2 regions of the Arthrobacter pigmenti genome follow, and region 1 is predicted to be linked to the other one. Evidence: riboswitches for the same ligand, from Rfam matches in the RefSeq annotation. Region 1 holds a riboswitch; the other holds the start of a gene.
The links. Region 1 has a riboswitch for cyclic di-AMP ahead of BJ994_RS08260 (LysM peptidoglycan-binding domain-containing protein). Riboswitches for the same ligand answer to the same signal wherever they lie in the genome.
Positions count from the first base shown of each region.

Region 1 (4,898 bases):
CGTCCCGGGTCTCGAGCGACACGTTCACTCCGCTCTGGCAGCAGGTTCAGGAGCGCGCCGGCACCGAGTCGCTGGCCGTGGCGGACATGGACGAGGACGGTTCCGTGGCACGTTCGCTGTCCTGGCGGGAGCTCGACGCCCGTATCACCGCACTGGCGGGCGCGCTGCAGGGCATCGGGGTCCGACCGGGCAGCAGGATCAGCCTCATGGTTCCGCCCGGTGTTGAGCTGACGGTCCTGATTTATGCCTGCCTGCGGTTGGGCGCCGTTATCGTTGTTGCGGACGCCGGACTGGGAGCGAAGGGTCTCAGCCGCGCGGTGCGCGGCGCTGTGCCGGAGTTCCTCGTTGGGATTGACCGGGCGCTGGTAGCAGCCCGGCTCTTCGGCTGGCCGGGTACCCGCATCAGCGTGGGAGCCCTGTCTACGGTCCGTTCACGCGCTTTGGGCGTGCAGCACAGCCTGGAGGAACTCGCCTCCGCCGACGCGGTGTTCAACGATCCCAGGATCGAACCGGACGCCGACGCCGCCATCCTTTTCACGTCCGGCTCCACCGGCCCTGCCAAGGGCGTTGTCTACACCCACCGCCAGCTCTCGGCGATGCGGGATACGCTCGCCAACACACTGGACCTTAGGCCCGGAAGCGCCCTGGTCGCAGGCTTCGCGCCTTTCGCACTGCTTGGTCCGGCGCTCGGCGCCTCATCGGTGACGCCCGCGATGGACGTCACCGCTCCCCGGACGCTCTCCGCGCGCGCCCTCGCCGACGCCGTATCCGCGATCGACGCCACGGTGGTATTCGCATCTCCGGCTGCGCTGCGCAACGTCCTGGAAACCGCCGACAGCATCACTCCACGGGGCGCTGAGGCACTGGGCGCCGTGAAAACCCTGCTCTCGGCCGGAGCGCCGGTGCCCACAACTCTGCTCGAAGCCCTCCAGCCCCTGGTGCCCAAAGCAACCCTGCACACCCCGTATGGCATGACCGAAGCCCTTCCTGTGACCGACATCGACCTTGAAGGTATCCTCGCTGCGACGAACAGTTCGGTAGCCGGATCGGGCAACGGAGTCTGCGTGGGCACACCCGTGCCGGGTGCGGAGGTGGCGATCAGCCCGCTCGACGGCACCGGCTCCGCGAGCGGTAAGCCGACGACGACGGCGGGCATTACCGGGGAGATCCTCGTCCGCGCCGCGCACGTCAAGGACCGCTACCACCGGCTCTGGATCACCGAGCGTGAGTCCTCGCGCACCTCGGGCTGGCACCGTACCGGGGACGTTGGCCATCTGGACGCCGACGGTCGGCTGTGGGTTGAAGGGCGCCTCGCCCACATCATTCCCACGGCGGCAGGGGCGGTTACTCCCGTCGGCGCCGAGCAGGCTATCGAGTGCACGGAAGGAGTGGGGCAGGCGGCCGTCGTCGGCGTGGGGCCAGCCGGAACCCAGGCGGTTGTCGCCGTCGTCGTACCCGCCTCAACGACGCGCGCTGGGTCTCTGGCGACGGAAAGCCTGTCTGCTGCCGTCCGTCAGGCGGGACATTCAACTGGTGTGGAGATCGCTGCAGTGCTGACTCTGCCCGAGCTGCCGACGGACGTGCGCCACAACGCGAAAATCGACCGGACGAAGGTCGCGGCCTGGGCCGGGCAGGTGCTCGAGGGACGCCGGAAGCGGCGCCCATGACGCTCCTGGTAACGGGTGCAAGCGGAATGCTCGGCGGCGCCGTTGCCCGCCTGCTGCGCAGCCGTGGTGAGTCGGTGCGTACCTTTCAGCGCCGTGCATCGGGAATTACCGGCGTGGAGGACGTGGCCGGTTCGCTGGGTGACCCGCAGGCGGTGAAGCGTGCCGTTGAGGGCGTGGACTCCGTGATCCATTGTGCGGCGAAGGTGTCCTTCAGTGGCGACCCTGCCGAGTTTGAACGCGTGAACGTCGCCGGGACCCATGACCTGCTTGAAGCGGCGCACTTCGCGGGTGCTGGGCGGTTTGTGTATGTGTCTTCACCGTCGGTGGCGCATCTGGGCCATTCGATCATCGGAGCCGGTGCAGAACCCGCTGACCCGACGCGCGCCCGCGGGGATTACGCCCGTACCAAGGCGAAGGCCGAGCAACTGGTCCTGGCGAACGACGACGACGCCATGCCGGTCACGGCCATTCGCCCCCATATCGTCTGGGGACCGGGCGACACGCAGCTAGTCGAACGCGTGCTGTCCCGGGCGCGGGCCGGCAGGTTGCCGCTGCTGGGAGGCGGGACCGCTCTCGTGGACACCACGTATGTGGACAACGCAGCGTCCGCGATCGTCGCTGCCCACGATCACATCGAACGGGTTCACGGGAGACCGCTTGTGGTGACCAACGGCGAACCCCGGCCGATTGGTGAGCTGCTGGCCCGGATCTGCGCAGCAGGTGGTGCGCCCGCGCCGCGGATGTCCGTTCCGGCGTGGCTTGGACGTGCGGCGGGCACCGCCGTCGAAACCCTGTGGCGTGGTTCGAACGCGGATGGCGAACCGCCTATGACCCGGTTCCTCGCCGAACAGCTTTCGACCGCACACTGGTTCGACCAGCGGCAGACCAGGGAGCTGCTGGATTGGACGCCGGCGGTTTCACTGGACGAGGGATTCGCCCGGCTCGCCGCCCACTATGGCGGGCGGGCGTAGGCACCGTCCAGGAACGCAAAAGGAGGACCGGCGAACCGGTCCTCCCTGTGCTGATGCTGACGTTAGCCGTTGACCCGGATGAACACCGGACCCGAACCAAGCTGAGCCGGCGCAACTACGGTCTGGTTGCCGTTGAAGCCACCGTGGACGGCCTGGCCGTTACCGATGTACACGGCGATGTGGGCTGCACCCATGCCACCATCGGCGTAGTAGATCAGGTCGCCCGGCATCGCCTGGCTGGCGCTCACCGTGCTGCCGAGGGACAGGTAGCCGGCGGGCCAGTCATGGAAGTTGATACCGGCCGCCGCGAGGGCGTTCGATACCAGCCGGGTGCAGTCCTGGATCGCTCCAAGCTGACCCTGCGCTGCTGCAGCGATGGTTCCAGCAACCGAAGAGGAAGCAGGAGCGGCCGAGTAGGAGGCAACCTCGATGTTGGAGGACGCCGTTGTTATGCCCATGGTGCTGGTCTCAGCCGGAGCCGGAGCAACGGGAGCCGGAGCAACAGGAGCCGGTGCAACCTGCACCTGCGGGGCGGGTGAGGCCGGAGCAGGCGCCGCAGCGGCGCTGCCCGACAGGCTGATGACCTGACCCGGGTAGATGATCGAGTTCCAGCCGAGCCCGTTGGCCGCGAAGATGGCATCCAGGCTCACGCCGTAGTTCGCTGCGATGGCACCAAGGGTGTCACCGGAACGCACGGTGTGGGTCGGAGCATTCGTGACCGGAGCCGGAGCCGGCGCCGATACGGTCTGCGCGGTGACCGGCGCGGCAGGGGCAGCGGCCGGGGCGGAGACCTGGACGGCGGCGTCAGCGGACTGAACTGCACCTGAGGTCGAGCTGTAGGTGGTTCCGGCGCTGGCCGGTAGCGCTGCGCCGAACATGATGCCCGATGCTGCTACGACAACAGCCGCAGGACGTCCGACGGTGCCGGCGTGCGTGCTGACTGCCTTCGAGACGATCTGCATCGTGCTGGGCGGGGTGGCGCGGTGACGCGCAATATGGCGGTTTTTGGACAACGAAGGGCCTCTCCCAGTGCCTGCGGAGTTAGCTGTCGGATTCGGATGGGAGCCACCCGGACGCGTACTGCGAACTTATGCGCGTCTTAACCCCTAGGACTTCGGAAAAACGAAGCCCGCTATCTGGTTCCCCCGCTCCTGCCGGATGTGTAGCGAACGGACCTTCCGACGGCGACAGGATTAGGCAATCCGCCAGAAGGAAGCCGGGCTTTAGAAACCCGGCGTGGCCTTAACGTTACATACGATTCGTTGAATTGTCACGTTTCGATCACAAACCCACGCCATGGCGGGCTTTTACGGAGAACTACTGATATATGCCCATCGACTAGATTTTGTACTGGTCGGTAGCGTCCTTGGGCTTCTCATCGTCGCCCGAACGGTTACCCGAGCGATGCACTGCGTCCTGCGCCTTCTTCACCGCCTGCTCAGCCTGCGCCTGCACTTCCGGCGCCTTGGCCTTCACTGCCTCGGTTGCCTCTGTGACAGTTTCCTGGACCTTCGGGTTGTTCCAGAGTTCCTGCGCCTTCACCTTGATCTGCTCATAGCTCGCACGGCCGGCACGCGCGCCCAGCACATAGCCTGCGGCCATTCCTGCTGCAAAAACCAGTTTGTTCTTCATGGCGATACTCCTGACCTGTCGGGTTCCTCAGATGTCGAATCTAGTCAGCGTACTTAGTTTTGTCACGTCGAGGCGTCACCAACGGCCGTTACGCGGCCTCGGCTGGCAGCGCGGACACGTGTAGGAGGAGCGGTTCATGAAGGTGTCCCTCCGCACACGGGAGTCCAAACCCGCTTCCGCACATCGAAGACACGGCAGGTGTTCCCGTCCATAGGCGTTGAGCGATCGCTCGAAGTACCCCGAGGCACCGTTGACGTTCACGTACAGCGAGTCGAAGCTCGTTCCACCGGCCTCGAGTGCGCGTTCCATGACGTCGCGGCAGGCGGTGAGGAGCCGGGTAACCTCCGGACGCCGCACGGTATCGGTTGCACGCGCGAAATGGAGCCTGGCCGCCCATAGAGCTTCGTCGGCATAGATGTTCCCGATGCCCGATATGAGGGACTGGTCGAGGAGCGCCCGCTTAAGGCCCGTCCGGCGCGCGCGCAGCCTGGAGAAGAATTCCTCAAAGGAGAACGCCGGATCAAGCGGATCCCGCGCAATGTGAGAGGCTTCCACGGGCACGAGCGCCTCAGGATCCTCCCCCAGCCCACCCGGCATGCCGTCAGCGGTGGCCACCATACCGGTCACG
Region 1 covers NZ_JAATJL010000001.1:1,796,868-1,801,765, forward strand. The annotation lists gene BJ994_RS08250 (alpha/beta fold hydrolase) at 1-1,667, shown strand, start outside; gene BJ994_RS08255 (NAD-dependent epimerase/dehydratase family protein) at 1,664-2,638, shown strand; gene BJ994_RS08260 (LysM peptidoglycan-binding domain-containing protein) at 2,701-3,651, opposite strand; cyclic di-AMP (ydaO/yuaA leader) riboswitch at 3,655-3,816, opposite strand; gene BJ994_RS08265 (YtxH domain-containing protein) at 3,977-4,270, opposite strand; gene mutM (bifunctional DNA-formamidopyrimidine glycosylase/DNA-(apurinic or apyrimidinic site) lyase) at 4,346-4,898, opposite strand, start outside.

Region 2 (4,898 bases), 1.4 Mb from region 1:
GCCGTCGGCTCCGGCTGTGACTACGCCGTCGGCTCCGGCCGTTACCCTGGCGCCGGCAGTTGAGATTGCCGGGGTTGCCATGCAGGAGTGCATGGGCACGCAGCACACTCGCCGAAGCGCCCGCGGCGGCTATACCGGGCCCGACACACCGATGAAGCCGCGGGACGCACAGCGCCGCGAACGACGCCGCAAGGCGGCAACCGCACGGCGGGATGTCTCCTTCACCGGTCTCAGCCAGAAAGTAGCCATCGCAGCTGCCGCATCGGGAATGGTGCTCACCGTCGCACTACCCACCACTGCGGCCGTCGCACCTGCCCAGATGCAGCAGGCGGCACACACCAGCCAGGACGCGGCGAAGCCCGTTCAAGCGGCCGCAAGCGCCGAAGTGACCTTTGATCGCGCGGCACTGCACGGGAAGTTCGATCCTGATGCCAAACTGGCCGAGATCGTGTCTGCGTCCGGCAGCGATATCGTTGCCGCAGAGTCCAAGGGTTCCCTCTCTGCGCCGTTGGATAACGTGCAGCTGAGCTCGCCCTTCGGAAACCGCATCAGCCCGATCACCGGTGCCGGCGAACTCCACACAGGTCAGGACATGAGCGAAGCGTGTGGCACCGCCGTGAAGGCCGCTGCTTCCGGAACCGTGACCTTTGCCGGGTGGCACGCCTATGGCGGCGGCAACCGCGTCGTCGTCGAACACGGCAACGGACTCAAGACCACGTACAACCACCTGTCCGCCATTGATGTCACCGTGGGGCAGGAAGTGCAGCGGGCCCAGTCGATCGCGCGCGTGGGAAGCACCGGCGCGTCCACTGGCTGCCATCTGCACTTTGAAGTCATGATCGACGGGAAAAACGTCGATCCGCTCGGCTGGCTCTAGGAAGCCAGGGCGCGTTTCGCCCCCGTTTATAACGGGCGACACACCGTTCCGTGATCGGAATGTGACATGCCCGCCGAACTCATGTACCGTCTAACTCGTGCCAAATCGCAGGGGGTTTGGCACCCTCGCGCAGATCGCCTAGCTCTGCCACTGCACGAGGTCCGTTCGCAACAATCGCATGGCAGGGGCGGGGGAACCAATTGCGGGCTTCGAAAGAAGCCCTAGGGGTTAAGTCGCAGGGTCTGAAAGGATCCACGGCCGGGTGACTCCCATCCGAATCCGACAGCTCACCTCGCAGGCGTAGGGAGAGGCAACTTAACGTGTCAAACAGCTCTGCGCTCGGACGCCATCGCGCGGTTCCGGCTCATACCAACTCGCTCGCAGCAATCTCGAAGGCTGTATCTTCGAACGCCGGATCCGTAGGACGCCAGGCAGCGGTTATCGTCGCAGCTTCCGGCCTCGTCCTTACCGCGGGCCTCCCGGCACACGGTGCCGCAGACGCCCAGCGCTCGGCACAGGCAGTCAAGACTCTGAACTCCATCTCCACTGAAGCGCCCGTCAGCGCCTCCGCAGATGCGGCAGTGACCTTTGAGCGCGCAGCCGTAGAAGCCGTCGCTGCTCCCGTCGAGGTAGCTCCCGTTGTTGCCGTCCAGGCCGATGTTGTAGAGGAAGCACCGGCTCCCGTCCCGGCCGCTGAGCCTGTTGCCGTAGAGGCAACCGTGGCAGCACCGGTCGAGGTGGAGGAAGCAGCCGTTGAGGCTCCTGAGCCCATCGAAGCACCATCGGCCAGTGGAATCGGCGCAGCGCTCGTCGGTTCGGCTTACGCCCAGATCGGTGTGTCGCAGGACTGCACCGCGATGGTTGAGAACGCACTGCGTTCAATCGGCAAATCCGTCGGCGACATCGCGCCGGGTGACTTCTTCGCATTCGGCTCGGTTGTCTCCTCGCCCGCGCCCGGTGACCTCGTCATTTCAGCCGGCCACGTTGCCATCTACGTCGGCAACGGTCAGGTCATTAGCGGTGGCTTCAACGGCATGAACACCGCTCTTCACAACTTGTCCGACCTCTCCGGCTACAGCTTCGTTCGCGTTAGCTAGAACCAGATCGACCTGGAGCTTCAACACATGACCCCGAATTCCCGCGCCACCATTGCGCGCCACCGTGCCGAAGTACAGCGGTCGGCCCACCTTTCCTCCATCGCCCGCGCCGTCAGCGACAATGCCGGCGGAGTAGGTCGCCAGGCCGCGGTCATCGCTGCAGCGTCCGGGCTTGTTCTCAGCAGCGGTGTTGCCGCCAACGCGGTAGAACTGCCCGCCGAGCGCAACGCAGTCACCAGCACCCTGGAGATTCAGTCCGTCACCGCCCCCGTTCAGGCGGCTGCCGACGCCAAGGTTTCGTTCAACAAGGCAGCTGTCAAGGCGGTTGCCGCACCCACGGTGGCCACCCCTGCAGTGACCCTGCAGGCTGAAGAGATCGTGGAAGCTGCACCGGCTGTTGTGGCTGAGGCTACCGTTTCCGAGCCGGCAGCTGCAGTAGAAGTTGCTGCCGAAACCGTAGCGGTCCTGCCGGAAGCACCGGCGCCTGTTGCTCCCGAGGTCTCCTCCGGCGTAGCAGCAACAATCGCAGCAGCAGCCCAGGGCCAGCTCGGTGTGATCCAGGACTGCACCCGTCTTGCCAGCAACGCCCTCGCTGCAGCAGGCATCAACTTCCACGGTTGGCCTGCAGGCTACCTTTCGCTCGGACGCACTGTCAGTGCCGCCGAAGCGATCCCCGGGGACCTCATCTATTACGCCGACGGCGGCATGGGTGCAGCGCACATCGCTGTGTACATCGGCGGCGGACAGGCTGTACACGGCGGTTTCAATGGAAACCAGACAGTTGTTGCTCCCGCGAACCTCGGTTCCGGACCGGTATTCATCCGCGTCGGAGGCTAGTCCAAAAGCTTTACACCAAAGGCCCTCTGCCACCAGGCAGGGGGCTCTTTGCGTGTTGCGATTGACGAATCCTTACGCCGACGGCTTACCCTTGCAGTGTCAATCCGAAGCACCTTCGCTGTAACTTCAGGGGCGTCCCGCAAGTTTCAGGGGATGGACGGCAAAGAGGAATGTGCATGCGCACTCTCGTTCTGAATGCTGGATATGAACCACTGGCGGTGGTGACCTTCCGCCGGGCGCTGGTGCTTGTGCTCACGGGGAAGGCCAGTGTGGTCGCTGAAGGAGATGACCCCGTTGTGGGCCCCACCGAAGTACTCTCGCGTCCCTCGGTCATCCTTCTCAATCGCTACGTGAAGATTCCGTACCGCCACAATCTCGTTGCGACCCGCCGCGGCGTGCTCCGGCGCGATAACCACTTATGCGCCTACTGCGGTAAGGCGGCCTCAACGATCGACCACGTGGTCCCACGGTCCCGCGGGGGTGAGGACAGTTGGGAGAATCTCGTTGCCTGCTGCCTCCGCTGCAACAACGCCAAGGGGGACAAGACTCTCGCGTCTCTCGGCTGGTCGCTGCGGGTGGTCCCCCGACCGCCGCGCGGTACCTGCTGGCAGATCCGCGAGCTGGAGAAGCCCTCGCCACAGTGGAGCGAGTTCCTTCCCGCCGATAACGCTGCGTGAGTGCTCCGGGCCCGCTGCCTGGGCGCGATCACACCCTTTTGTTCGACGCGGTCATCCTGAGTGGTGGACGGTCTTCCCGGCTTGGCGGGGTCCCGAAAGCATCCCTACAGATCGGTGACCGGAATCTCCTCGCCCTCACCTGTGAGGCGGCGTCGGCCGCCCGCCGTCTCCTCGTCGTCGGGCAGTCCACGCCGGGAATGCCGGGGGGTGTGGAGCTACTCCGGGAAGATCCGCCGTTCGGAGGTCCGGCGGCGGCGGTGGCGGCCGCCGTCGGACACTTGCGGTCCAGCCACGCACCGTGGCTGCTGGTGCTCGCCTGCGACATGCCGCGTATCGGCGAGACATTGCCGGCACTCCTGACAGGTGCGCGGGAAGCCGGTGCCTCGGTCCTGGCGCGCGACGGCGGCCGCGACCAGCCGCTGGCGGCGCTGTACCGCTGGAGTGACCTTGCATCCGCCGTCGATAGCGGGGCGTTAACGAATCTATCCATGCGCCACCTGCTTGCTAGGGTGCAATGGAGTGCAGTCGAGGTCCCCGCGGGCTCAACCCACGACGTCGATACGTGGTCCGACGCCCAAGAACTTGGGATCGAGGAGCCGTACGCGGACCAATAGCGAAAGGTTCACCATGGAGGATCGGGATCGCCTGCTGCGGCAGTGGAGTGAGCAGCTCATTGAGATGTTCGAACTCGACGGAACGGAGGTGGACGTCGACGCCGTCCTGGCTCTTGCCGGGAAAGCCGCGCATTCGGTGGTCCGGCCTGCGGCTCCGCTGACCACATTCATCGCAGGATATGCGGCGGGGATGGCGGTGGGGTTCGGGCAGGCGGACAGTGCAACTGCCCAGCGGTCGGCCATTGAGGCAGCGGGCGCGGCGTGCCCACCGACAGCCGAAGACGGGGAGCGCCAGTGACGAAATCGGGCAGGAACGTCGCCTGGGAAGAGGCGCTAAGGCTGGCTTTCCACGCGGCGACGCCCAAGCCCGCGCAAACGGTCAACCTCTCGGACGCACTAGGCCAGACCCTCGCAGAACCCGTGGTTGCGTTGCAGCCCATACCGCATTACGCATCCTCGGCCATGGACGGCTGGGCAGTGCAGGGTGAGCCGCCATGGAAGTTGGTCAGCCCCGAACCGGTCGACGACAGGCCGTGGCAGCGTGTACACGCGCACAAGACGTCCGGCTATGCGGACCTGGCGCCCGGCGAGGCCACTTTCATCCTCACCGGTGGCGTGGTTCCGCCAGGTGCCAGCGGGATACTGCGGACCGAACACGGAGCAGTCCGCGGCTGCACACTGACGCGGAACGATCAGGCCAGGCCGGACGAACCTGCCGATCAGGAGCATATCCGGCCGGCGGGTGAAGAGGCGCCGGAAGGAACCGAGGCCATTGCCGCGGGTTCCGTCCTGAACC
Region 2 covers NZ_JAATJL010000001.1:404,746-409,643, forward strand. The annotation lists gene BJ994_RS01975 (M23 family metallopeptidase) at 1-877, shown strand, start outside; cyclic di-AMP (ydaO/yuaA leader) riboswitch at 1,034-1,192, shown strand; gene BJ994_RS01980 (NlpC/P60 family protein) at 1,198-1,974, shown strand; gene BJ994_RS01985 (NlpC/P60 family protein) at 2,002-2,811, shown strand; gene BJ994_RS01990 (HNH endonuclease) at 2,988-3,488, shown strand; gene mobA (molybdenum cofactor guanylyltransferase) at 3,485-4,102, shown strand; gene BJ994_RS02000 (DUF6457 domain-containing protein) at 4,116-4,400, shown strand; gene BJ994_RS02005 (molybdopterin-binding protein) at 4,397-4,898, shown strand, end outside.
Region 2: it holds a riboswitch for cyclic di-AMP, as region 1 does, so the genes downstream of both, BJ994_RS01980 (NlpC/P60 family protein) here and BJ994_RS08260 (LysM peptidoglycan-binding domain-containing protein) in region 1, are expected to answer to the same signal.